Regions from separate parts of the Methylomonas montana genome, predicted to be linked through region 2. Evidence: predicted binding sites of a transcription regulator. Region 2 holds the regulator's gene; each other region holds the start of a gene.

Region 1 (3,279 bases), 980 kb from region 2:
TTGCATGTTGAAGGGCTTATTTGCCCCAACTGTCGCGTAATGTCACGGTGCGGTTAAACACCAGTTTTTCCGGTTTGCTGTCGGCATAGTCCAGACAAAAATAGCCGGTGCGCTCGAATTGATAGCGAGTATCCGGGGAAGCATGGGCCAGGCTGGCTTCCACCCGACAATCGCTCAATACTTCCAGTGAGTTGGGATTGATGCCATCCAGGAAGTTATCCAGCGTGTCCGGGTTAGGATGGCTGAACAATCGATCATATAAACGCAATTCGGCTGGCAGGGCATGTTGCTCGGATACCCAATGAATCACGCCTTTGACTTTGCGGCCTTCCGGATTCTTGCCCAATGTGGCCGGATCGTAACTGCAACGCAGTTCGACGATATTGCCGGCAGCGTCTTTAATCGCTTCCTCGCATTTGATGACATAAGAACCGCGTAGCCTGACTTCGCCACCTGACACCAAGCGCTTGAAGTCTTTAGGCGGATTTTCCATGAAGTCGTCTTGTTCGATCAGTATGGTTTTGGAAAAGCTGACTTCGCGGCTGCCCATTTCCGGTTTTTGCGGATGGTTGGCAATTTGGTAGGTTTCGGTTTTGCCGTCTTCCCAGTTGCTGATGACCACTTTTAATGGTCTTAATACGGCCATTGCCCGCGGCGCGCGTTCGTTCAAGTCCTCGCGAATGCAGTTTTCCAGTACGCCCATTTCGATCCAGGAATCGTTTTTGGTAACGCCAATGCGCTCGCAGAAATCGCGAATCGCTTCCGGGGTAAAACCGGCCCTGCGCAGGCCGGAAATAGTCGGCATGCGCGGATCGTCCCAGCCATTGACGTGTTTTTCGGTAACCAATTGCAACAGTTTACGTTTGCTGACGATGGTGTATTCCAATTGCAGGCGGGCGAATTCGATTTGCTGCGGATGGCAAGGCGTTTGCAATTTGTCCAACACCCAGTCGTAAAGCGGGCGGTGATCTTCAAATTCCAAGGTGCAAATAGAGTGGGTGATGCCTTCTAATGCGTCGGAAATGCAATGGGTGTAGTCATACATCGGGTACAGACACCAGGCGTCGCCGGTACGTTGATGATGGACGCGGCGAATACGGTAAATAGTTGGATCGCGCATATTAATATTAGGCGAGGCCATGTCGATTTTGGCGCGCAATACATATTGGCCGTCTGCGAACTCACCGGCCCGCATCCGCGTAAACAAATGCAGGTTTTCCTCTATGCTACGGCTGCGGTCGGCACTTTCTTTACCGGGTTCGGTCAAGGTGCCGCGGTCGGCGCGCATTTGTTCAGCGGTGGAGCTGTCGACATAAGCATCGCCTTGTTTAATCAACTGCACCGCGTAGGCATACAGTTGCTCGAAATAGTCGGAGGCGTGGTATTTGCCGGCCCATTTGAAACCCAGCCATTGCACATCGCGCTCGATGGCCTCCATATATTCGACGCTTTCTTTTTCCGGATTGGTGTCGTCGAAGCGCAAGTTGCAGGTGCCGTTGTTCTCGGCAGCCAGCGTGAAATTCAAACAAATCGATTTGGCATGGCCGATATGTAGATAGCCGTTAGGTTCTGGAGGAAAGCGGGTGGCGACTTTACCGCTGTTTTTATTGACGGCCAGATCGGCGGCGATGATGTGTCTAATAAAGTTGGATGAAACTGGGCTATCGGTAGCGGACATGTGTGAGTAAATGGTTATGGGGTTAGATGGTTTTGCGATGGCACGCGGCAAATATTGGTTTGGCTATCATTTTAACGAGTTTGGCCGGAATTCGTAAAGGCGGCGGATAGCCGGTATTCAGTCTAACTCGTGCCTGAATTCGTTGTAACTATAGGGAAGTTAACGGATTTATTAAATTATTAGCACTCATGCTAATCGAGTGCTAGAATTCGGACATCGTTAATTTATTCCACCGAAATCGAGGGTGTTATGAACAACAGCTTGGCTTTACCGATCAATTTGTCGGTTGGGACGTTTGATTCTTATTTAAGCCTGATAGCCCGGATGCCCAAACTCAGCGTTGAGCAGGAGCAAGAACTGGCTTTGCGTTACCGGGATGAAGGCGATCTGAATGCCGCGCGTGAGTTGGTAATGTCCAATCTACGGTTTGTCGCCCATGTGGCCAGAGGCTATGCGGGTTACGGCTTACCGTTGGCCGATATCGTGCAAGAAGGCAATATCGGCTTGATGAAAGCGGTAAAGCGCTTCGATCCGGACATGGGCGTACGCCTGGTATCGTTTGCCGTGCATTGGATCAAAGCCGAAATTCACGAATATGTGATCAAAAATTGGCGCATCGTTAAAGTCGCTACCACTAAAGCTCAACGCAAATTGTTCTTTAATCTACGTAAATTCAAAAAAGACTTAAGCTATCTGTCGCAAGACGACGCGGAAGCGATTGCCGAAAATCTGGATGTGGATGTCAAAACCGTTTACGAGATGGAGCGGCGATTGGATGGTCGCGATGTGTGTTTAGAACCGACCAACGACGACAGCGACGATCATGTCCAAGCGCCTATCGCGTATCTGGAGCAACACGGTGCCGATCCGGCCCTGTTACTGGAAAACAGCGACTGGGAGGGGCGTAAGGAAGAGTTATTAATGGATGCGATGGCGGGCTTGGACGACAGAAGCCGTGACATCCTTGCGAGTCGCTGGTTAGTAGAAGAAAAAGCAACGTTACATGAATTAGCTGATCGCTATCAAGTGTCTGCCGAGCGTATTCGGCAATTGGAGCAAAACGCAATGAAAAAACTCAGAGCGGCCGTGACCTTGGAAGCCTAAACAAAAAAATATTTGGCTTTTCTAAAAAAGCCAGTATAATGACGCTTTCTTTGCCGGGGTGGTGAAACTGGTAGACGCGCCGGATTCAAAATCCGGTTCCTTCGGGAGTGTCGGTTCGATTCCGACCCTCGGTACCACCTACTCTTCCAGAGTAGTCCAAAGAAATTTAAAAACCCGCAAGCTGTATGGCTTAGCGGGTTTTTTATTGTCCAGAGAAATCCAGTAACAACCAGTGTTATCTTGCATTTTTTGCAGTAAGTTTTACAGTAACTCAAAATCAGTAACAAAAAGTTACTGCAAATTTCATCGGAGTTACTGCAAATGGCTAAAGAGCTGCTGAAAGATGTTGCCATCCGAAACGCCAAGCCTACCGAAAAGGATCAACGCCTCAATGACGGCGAAGGCTTGTATCTTCTAATCAAACCCAACGGCGCGAAGTGGTGGAGATTTGATTACAGCATTGGCGGCAAACGCAAAACGTTATCGCTTGGCACTTA
Region 2 (3,279 bases):
TGAGGGCTGTCCTCCAGGATAAACGGCAAATCGTATTGATCTGCCAGCGCTTGTAATTGCAGTTTTAAATGATCGTCACCCAGCGCGAACAAGGCTTGTTGGTAGGTGGCAATGTCGGCGAAGTAACCGGATAAGGCCGACAGATTGTCGCCTATGTATTGAATGGGCGTGTTGATTTCGTGAGCGACGCCCGAAGCCAGTTGACCGATGGCTTCTAGTTTTTGCGCCTGATGGAGTTGGGTTTGCAGGGTTTTGGTTTCGCTGATGTCGTCAATGACTCCAGAGAACAACATCTTGCCGTCGATCTGCATCGGATTGACTCTCAACAAGGCCGGGAAAACCGCGCCGTTTTTACGCATGGCCTCCACCTCGCGGCGTTGCCCGAGTATTTGTGGATTTCGAGAGTCGCGATAACGTTGCAAATAGCCGTCATGCTGCGCGGCGACTGCTGGCGGCATCAGACGATTGATGTTTTTGCCGATGATGTCGCCGGCTCGATAGCCGAAAATCTGCTCCGCTGCCTGATTGAAACTCATGACAGTTCCGGCCTCGTCTATGCTGATAATCGCACTGGCGGCCGTATCCAAAATGGTGTTGAGCTGGGTGGTCCGAGTTTGTAAGACGTCCATTTTTTTCTTGAGCTGATTAGCCGTTGTACCGATAAGACTACCGAATAGAGCCAGCACTAGCGGTGCGGTCCAGAGGATGAACAGATCGTAATGTACGCTATGCAGGGCGAGGATGTTGTCCCAGGAGAGAGTTTGATTTTCGTGGAGCAGCATGAACAACACTGTGCTGACGGGAAATAATAGACCGAACAGCGCTGCCAGCAGGGTGGGTAAACTAAACGGATAGCGCAGTAAAAACGTGGTCATCACTGGAGGCACAGTTGAAAAGTCAAAACACCAATTTTAGTTAAGCCTGAACAGTTTTGTGAAATTCAGTATCCGTTTTTTCCTTCCCATGGCTGGATAAATAGTTAGCGAACTCAATCCGTGGAATTGTCGGCGGATTTTAACCCTAGGTAGTGCTGGCGTGGCGTCGTTGACAAGGTTCAACCCAACTGATAGCTTTGTGCTTTGGCACTCGTTAATGTGGAGTGCTAACGAACATTGAAGGTGTTGACGTGGCAGGCGGACAGGACTTAAACGAAAGATCGCTTTATTTATTAAAAAACTTGGTGGAGCGTTACATTCAAGACGGCCAGCCGGTTGGTTCGCGACTGTTGTCGAAAGACCCGAATTTGAAATTGAGTCCGGCCAGCATTCGTAACGTGATGGCCGATTTGGAGGAAATGGGGCTGATACATTCGCCGCATACCTCGGCTGGACGAGTACCGACGGTGAGCGGCTATCGTTTGTTTGTCGACAGCTTGTTGACGGTCAAGCCCCTAGGGTCCAATGAAATGGATCAACTGCAAAGCAGTTTGCAAGGGCAGGCCGACAAGGCCAGTGATTTACTGAGCAAGGCGTCCAAGTTGCTGTCGGATGTCACTAAAATGGCCGGGGTGGTGACGCTGCCTCGCCGCGAAACCGTGACTTTGCGGCAAATAGAATTTTTGCCGATGTCCAATACCAGAGTGTTGGTGATTTTCGTCACCGATGGCGAGGAAGTCCATAACAAAATTATCCATACCCATAAACCGTTCAGCCCGGCGGAGTTGCAGCAAGCCGCCAATTATTTGAACTCGGTCTACGCCGGCCGCAGTTTGGCGAAAATTCGCGATCTGGTGGTTAAGGACATGGAACAGGATCAGCGCCAGGTCAACCAAGGCATGATAGACGCCGTCAACATGGCGCAACTCACCTTCGCCCACCAGCCCAACGACGATTACGTGCTGAGCGGCGAAACCAATTTAATGGGATTTTCGGAATTGTCGGATATGGAGCGCCTGAAACAACTATTCGAAGCCTTTAGCCAAAAACGTGGCGTGATCCATCTGCTGGACCAATGCTTGCAAGCTGATGGCGTACAGATTTTTATCGGCGAAGAGTCCGGTTACAGCGCCTTTGATCATTGCAGTCTGGTGACGTCACCCTATTCGGTGAATGACGAAGTGGTTGGCGTGTTGGGCGTGATCGGCCCGACTCGGATGGCTTACGAGAAAGTGATTCCGTTTGTGGATGTGACGGCAAAATTATTGGGCGCAGCCTTGAATCCCAAATAAATGGCCCTATCGTTAGGCCAACCTAAAAAATTTAGAACCATGGAGACAATATGAGCCATCAGCAATCGAGCCACGAACAACAAACGGATAGCGAATTGATCGCCGAAGTGTTGGAACAAACCAAGCAGACAATTTCGGAAGAGCAAGCCGGCGAAACTGTCGAAGATAAGACAGAAGTTAGCGTGGAACTCTTGCAACAGCAATTGGAACAGGCCCAGCAACAAGCCGCCGCTAATTTGGATAAAGCCATCCGCACACAGGCGGAAATGGAAAATCTGAAAAAACGCGTGCAAAAAGATCTGGATGACGAGCGTAAATATGGCTTGGCTAAATTCGCCAAGGAATTGTTAAGCGTGCTCGACAGCCTGGAACTGGGCATACAAGCCGCGACTGGCGATAGCCCGGAAGTGGTGAAACTGCGCGAAGGCAGTGAATTGACCATCAAGCAATTCGAATCGGTATTCGCCAAATTCAACATCGAAACCATTGATCCGCTCGGTCAACCGTTCAACCCGGAATTTCATCAGGCCATGGTGATGCAGCCTAGTGAGACCGCCGAACCCAATTCGGTGTTGAACGTATTCCAAAAAGGTTATGTATTAAACGGTCGTTTGTTGCGTCCGGCTATGGTCGTGGTCGCCAAAGCGGTCGATAAACCCGCCGATAGTGCAAAAATTGATGAGCAGGCTTGAAATTAAAACGATCAACCGCATATCGCTAACAACTTTAACTTATACCAATTCAAGTCTGGAGAAATTCAATGGCTAAAATGATCGGAATCGATTTAGGAACCACCAACTCCTGCGTGGCCGTGCTGGAAAACGGCACTGCGCGGGTCATCGAAAACAGCGAAGGCGCCCGCACCACGCCATCCATCATCGCCTTCACCGGCGACAACGAAGTCTTGGTCGGCCAGTCCGCCAAGCGTCAGGCGGTTACCAACCCAGAAAACACCTTGTTTGCGATCAAACGTTTGATCGGCCGCCGCTTTAAAGAAGATGCGGTACAAAAAGACATCAAAATGGTGCCTTACAAAATTATGGAAGCCAACAACGGCGATGCCTGGGTGGAATGCCATGGTAAAAAAATGGCTCCGCCTGAAGTGTCTTCCC
Region 3 (3,279 bases), 490 kb from region 2:
AACGATTTGACGCAAAGGCTCTTCCATTGCACGGCGCAGGATGCTGATACCCACGTCTTGGTCGTGGTTGATGCCTTTCAAGCCTTCCAGAGCAGACAGCGCACGGATCAGCGCGGTACCGCCACCGGCCACAACGCCTTCTTCAACCGCGGCGCGAGTCGAATGCAGAGCGTCTTCTACGCGTGCTTTCTTCTCTTTCATTTCCACTTCGGTCGCAGCCCCAACTTTGATGACCGCTACACCGCCAGCCAGTTTGGCCAGACGTTCCTGCAGTTTTTCGCGGTCGTAATCGGAGGTTGCTTCGTCGGCTTGAGCACGGATTTGCGCGACACGACCCTTGATTTGGCCTTCGTCGCCAGCACCGTCGATGATAGTGGTGTTTTCTTTGTTGATTTGGACGCGTTTTGCGGTACCCAACTGGCTGATGTCGGCTTTTTCCAGAGACAGCCCCACTTCTTCAGCGATAACCACACCACCGGTCAGGACCGCGATGTCTTCCAGCATGGCTTTACGACGATCGCCGAAACCAGGCGCTTTGACAGCCGCGACTTTAACGATCCCGCGCATATTGTTGACGACCAGAGTCGCCAATGCTTCGCCTTCAACGTCTTCAGCGATAATCAGCAAAGAGCGGCCTGATTTAGCCACGCCTTCCAGAATCGGCAACATTTCACGGATGTTGGAGATTTTTTTGTCATAGAGCAGAACGAACGGATCGTCCAACTCTACACTCATGTTTTCTTGTTTATTGATGAAGTAAGGTGACAAATAGCCACGGTCGAATTGCATGCCTTCAACCACGTCCAGTTCGTTGTTCAGGCCAGTGCCTTCTTCAACGGTAATAACGCCTTCCTTACCGACTTTTTCCATCGCTTCGGCGATAATCGCGCCAACGGATTCGTCTGAGTTGGCAGAGATGGTGCCGACTTGCGCAATTGCATGAGTGTCAGTGCAAGGTGTCGAAGCTTTTTCGATAGCGGCAACTGCTGAGGAAACAGCCAGATCGATGCCGCGTTTCAGGTCCATCGGGTTCATGCCCGCCGCGACTGATTTCAAGCCTTCGTTAACGATGGCTTGTGCCAGTACGGTCGCAGTGGTGGTACCGTCGCCAGCCACGTCGGAAGTTTTTGACGCGACTTCTTTGACCATTTGCGCACCCATGTTTTCGAATTTGTCTTTCAATTCGATTTCTTTGGCAACCGATACACCGTCTTTGGTGATGGTTGGCGCGCCGAAGCTTTTGTCCAGCACGGCGTTACGGCCTTTAGGGCCCAAGGTGACTTTCACTGCGTTAGCCAGAATGTTGACACCCGCCACCATTAATGCACGAGCGTCGCCGCCGAATTTTACGTCTTTTGCTGCCATTTCTTATTCCTGAGATTAGTTTAAGTTGAAAAAGATTGAATTGGATTAGATTGGATTAACCCAAAATGCCCATGATGTCTTCTTCGCGCATGACGATATATTGCTCGCCATCGACTTTAACTTCGGTGCCTGAATATTTGCCGAACAAAACTCTGTCGCCGACTTTGACTTCCAGGGCACGTACTTGGCCGTTGTCTAACGGTTTACCTGAACCTACCGCTAAAACTTCGCCTTCGCTAGGTTTTTCCGCAGCTGAACCGGGCAATACGATGCCGCCTGCGGTTTTGGTTTCTTCCTCAACACGTTTAACGACGATACGGTCATGTAACGGACGAATTTTCATCAATGTCTCCTCAATGTAGATAAAGTTAAAGGTTAAAACTTAATAAAGCTGTTTAAAAAACGACTACGTCCTTGCAGAAGAAGCGAGCTTTTAAACGGCCTCAAGTTTATTAGCACTCTCTAGCAACGAGTGCTAATAATATCCAGCTTTTGCACTCTGTCAAGCTCTTTGGCATCATCTGCGCCTTAGCGAACCCAACCCAAACTATGAACGATCACCAATTACTCCGTTACAGCCGCCAAATCATGCTGCCGCAAATCGATATTGCCGGTCAGCAAAAATTGCTCGATGCCAAAGTATTGATTGTCGGCGTCGGCGGTCTCGGGTCACCAGCCTCGATGTATCTGGCTGCGGCCGGCGTCGGTCAAATGACTATTTACGACGACGACCAGGTCGATCTAACCAACTTGCAACGCCAGATTGCTCACAACACTTGCGATATAGGGCTGGATAAAGTTATTTCAACCCAACAGACCCTGGAAAAAATCAATCCGGAAATCAACATAATTGCCCATAAGCAACGCTTATCCGGTCAAAAACTGCTTGAAGAAGTGATGAAAGCCGACGTGGTACTGGATTGCAGCGATAATTTCGCTACCCGTTTTGCCGTCAACCAAGCTTGCGTTGCCCGGCAAACCCCGCTAGTTTCCGGCGCGGCAATCCGCTTCGAAGGCCAGGTCAGTGTATTCACCCCAGGCCGTAATAACAGTCCCTGTTACAATTGCCTCTATCAAAGTGACGGCGAGGAATTGCAAAATTGCGCCCGTAACGGCGTCATTGCGCCGATTACCGGTATCGTCGGCAGCATTCAAGCCTTGGAAACGATAAAATTGATTACAGACGCGGGCAAAACGCTAACAGGCCGTTTGCTGCTTTTAGATGGGCTTAGCATGGAATGGCACAGCATGCGCTTGAATAAAAACCCAAGTTGCCCGACGTGCGGCGACTGCCAAAGGTAATATCCTCATGAAAAAGCCGGATAAATCCGGCTTTTTATTACTGATCGGCAAATCTTTAACTTTTGCCGATTTTACCTTTAACGAGATTGATCACCTTGCCGACCGACGTTAGCAACGCCGATTCGCTATCACCGTGTGGCTCGGTATCGCCAAACGGCTCACCGCTCTTCATCGTATACATATAAATGAAATACCCCAGCGGTGCAAAAGCAAAAATGGCAATAATCAGCATCAACAACACTAATTCAACAACTCCACCCATAATTACCTCCAACTATTTGTTTTTATTTTAATTTAGAATAAGGCCTGAGGCCTCGGGTACTGACTATAACCCCATACCTTATAGGGAACAAGCATAAAATCATGCCTGTCAACCCGTAGCATTAACGTTGGCGAACTTGCTAGCATTTAATGGACCCAAACTGTTTTATGCACCGATCTACGAATATGGACAACAAACAGCAAACCGACTGGCACAGCCAAGCCCCGGAAACAGTATTAGAACGATTGAACGTTAAGCTCGGGCTAGGTTTAAATTCTGACGAAGCCCGGCAGCGCATGGCCACAGCCGGCCGTAATCGCTTAACCGCGCCGCGCGGAAAAGGTCCGTTA

The links. The regulator HrcA, encoded in region 2, represses chaperone genes, less so after heat shock. The targets are predictions, from matches to a motif close to TNTTAGCACTCNNNNNNNNNGAGTGCTAANA.
Region 1: a site for HrcA is predicted at 1,856-1,886, ahead of rpoH (RNA polymerase sigma factor RpoH). Genes of this name have one in related genera too.
Region 3: a site for HrcA is predicted at 1,816-1,846, ahead of groES (co-chaperone GroES). Genes of this name have one in related genera too.

What each region holds. Positions count from the first base shown of each region.
Region 1 is NZ_CP129884.1:2,379,601-2,382,879, reverse strand. It holds gene QZJ86_RS11000 (fructosamine kinase family protein) at 1-6, opposite strand, end outside; gene QZJ86_RS10995 (glutamine--tRNA ligase/YqeY domain fusion protein) at 17-1,678, opposite strand; gene rpoH (RNA polymerase sigma factor RpoH) at 1,928-2,782, shown strand; tRNA gene QZJ86_RS10985 (tRNA-Leu) at 2,835-2,919, shown strand; gene QZJ86_RS10980 (Arm DNA-binding domain-containing protein) at 3,104-3,279, shown strand, end outside.
Region 2 is NZ_CP129884.1:3,364,546-3,367,824, reverse strand. It holds gene QZJ86_RS15495 (two-component system sensor histidine kinase NtrB) at 1-875, opposite strand, end outside; gene hrcA (heat-inducible transcriptional repressor HrcA) at 1,127-2,167, shown strand; gene grpE (nucleotide exchange factor GrpE) at 2,218-2,859, shown strand; gene dnaK (molecular chaperone DnaK) at 2,928-3,279, shown strand, end outside.
Region 3 is NZ_CP129884.1:3,852,831-3,856,109, forward strand. It holds gene groL (chaperonin GroEL) at 1-1,365, opposite strand, end outside; gene groES (co-chaperone GroES) at 1,421-1,708, opposite strand; gene QZJ86_RS17835 (HesA/MoeB/ThiF family protein) at 1,915-2,667, shown strand; gene QZJ86_RS17840 (hypothetical protein) at 2,723-2,929, opposite strand; gene QZJ86_RS17845 (cation-transporting P-type ATPase) at 3,115-3,279, shown strand, end outside.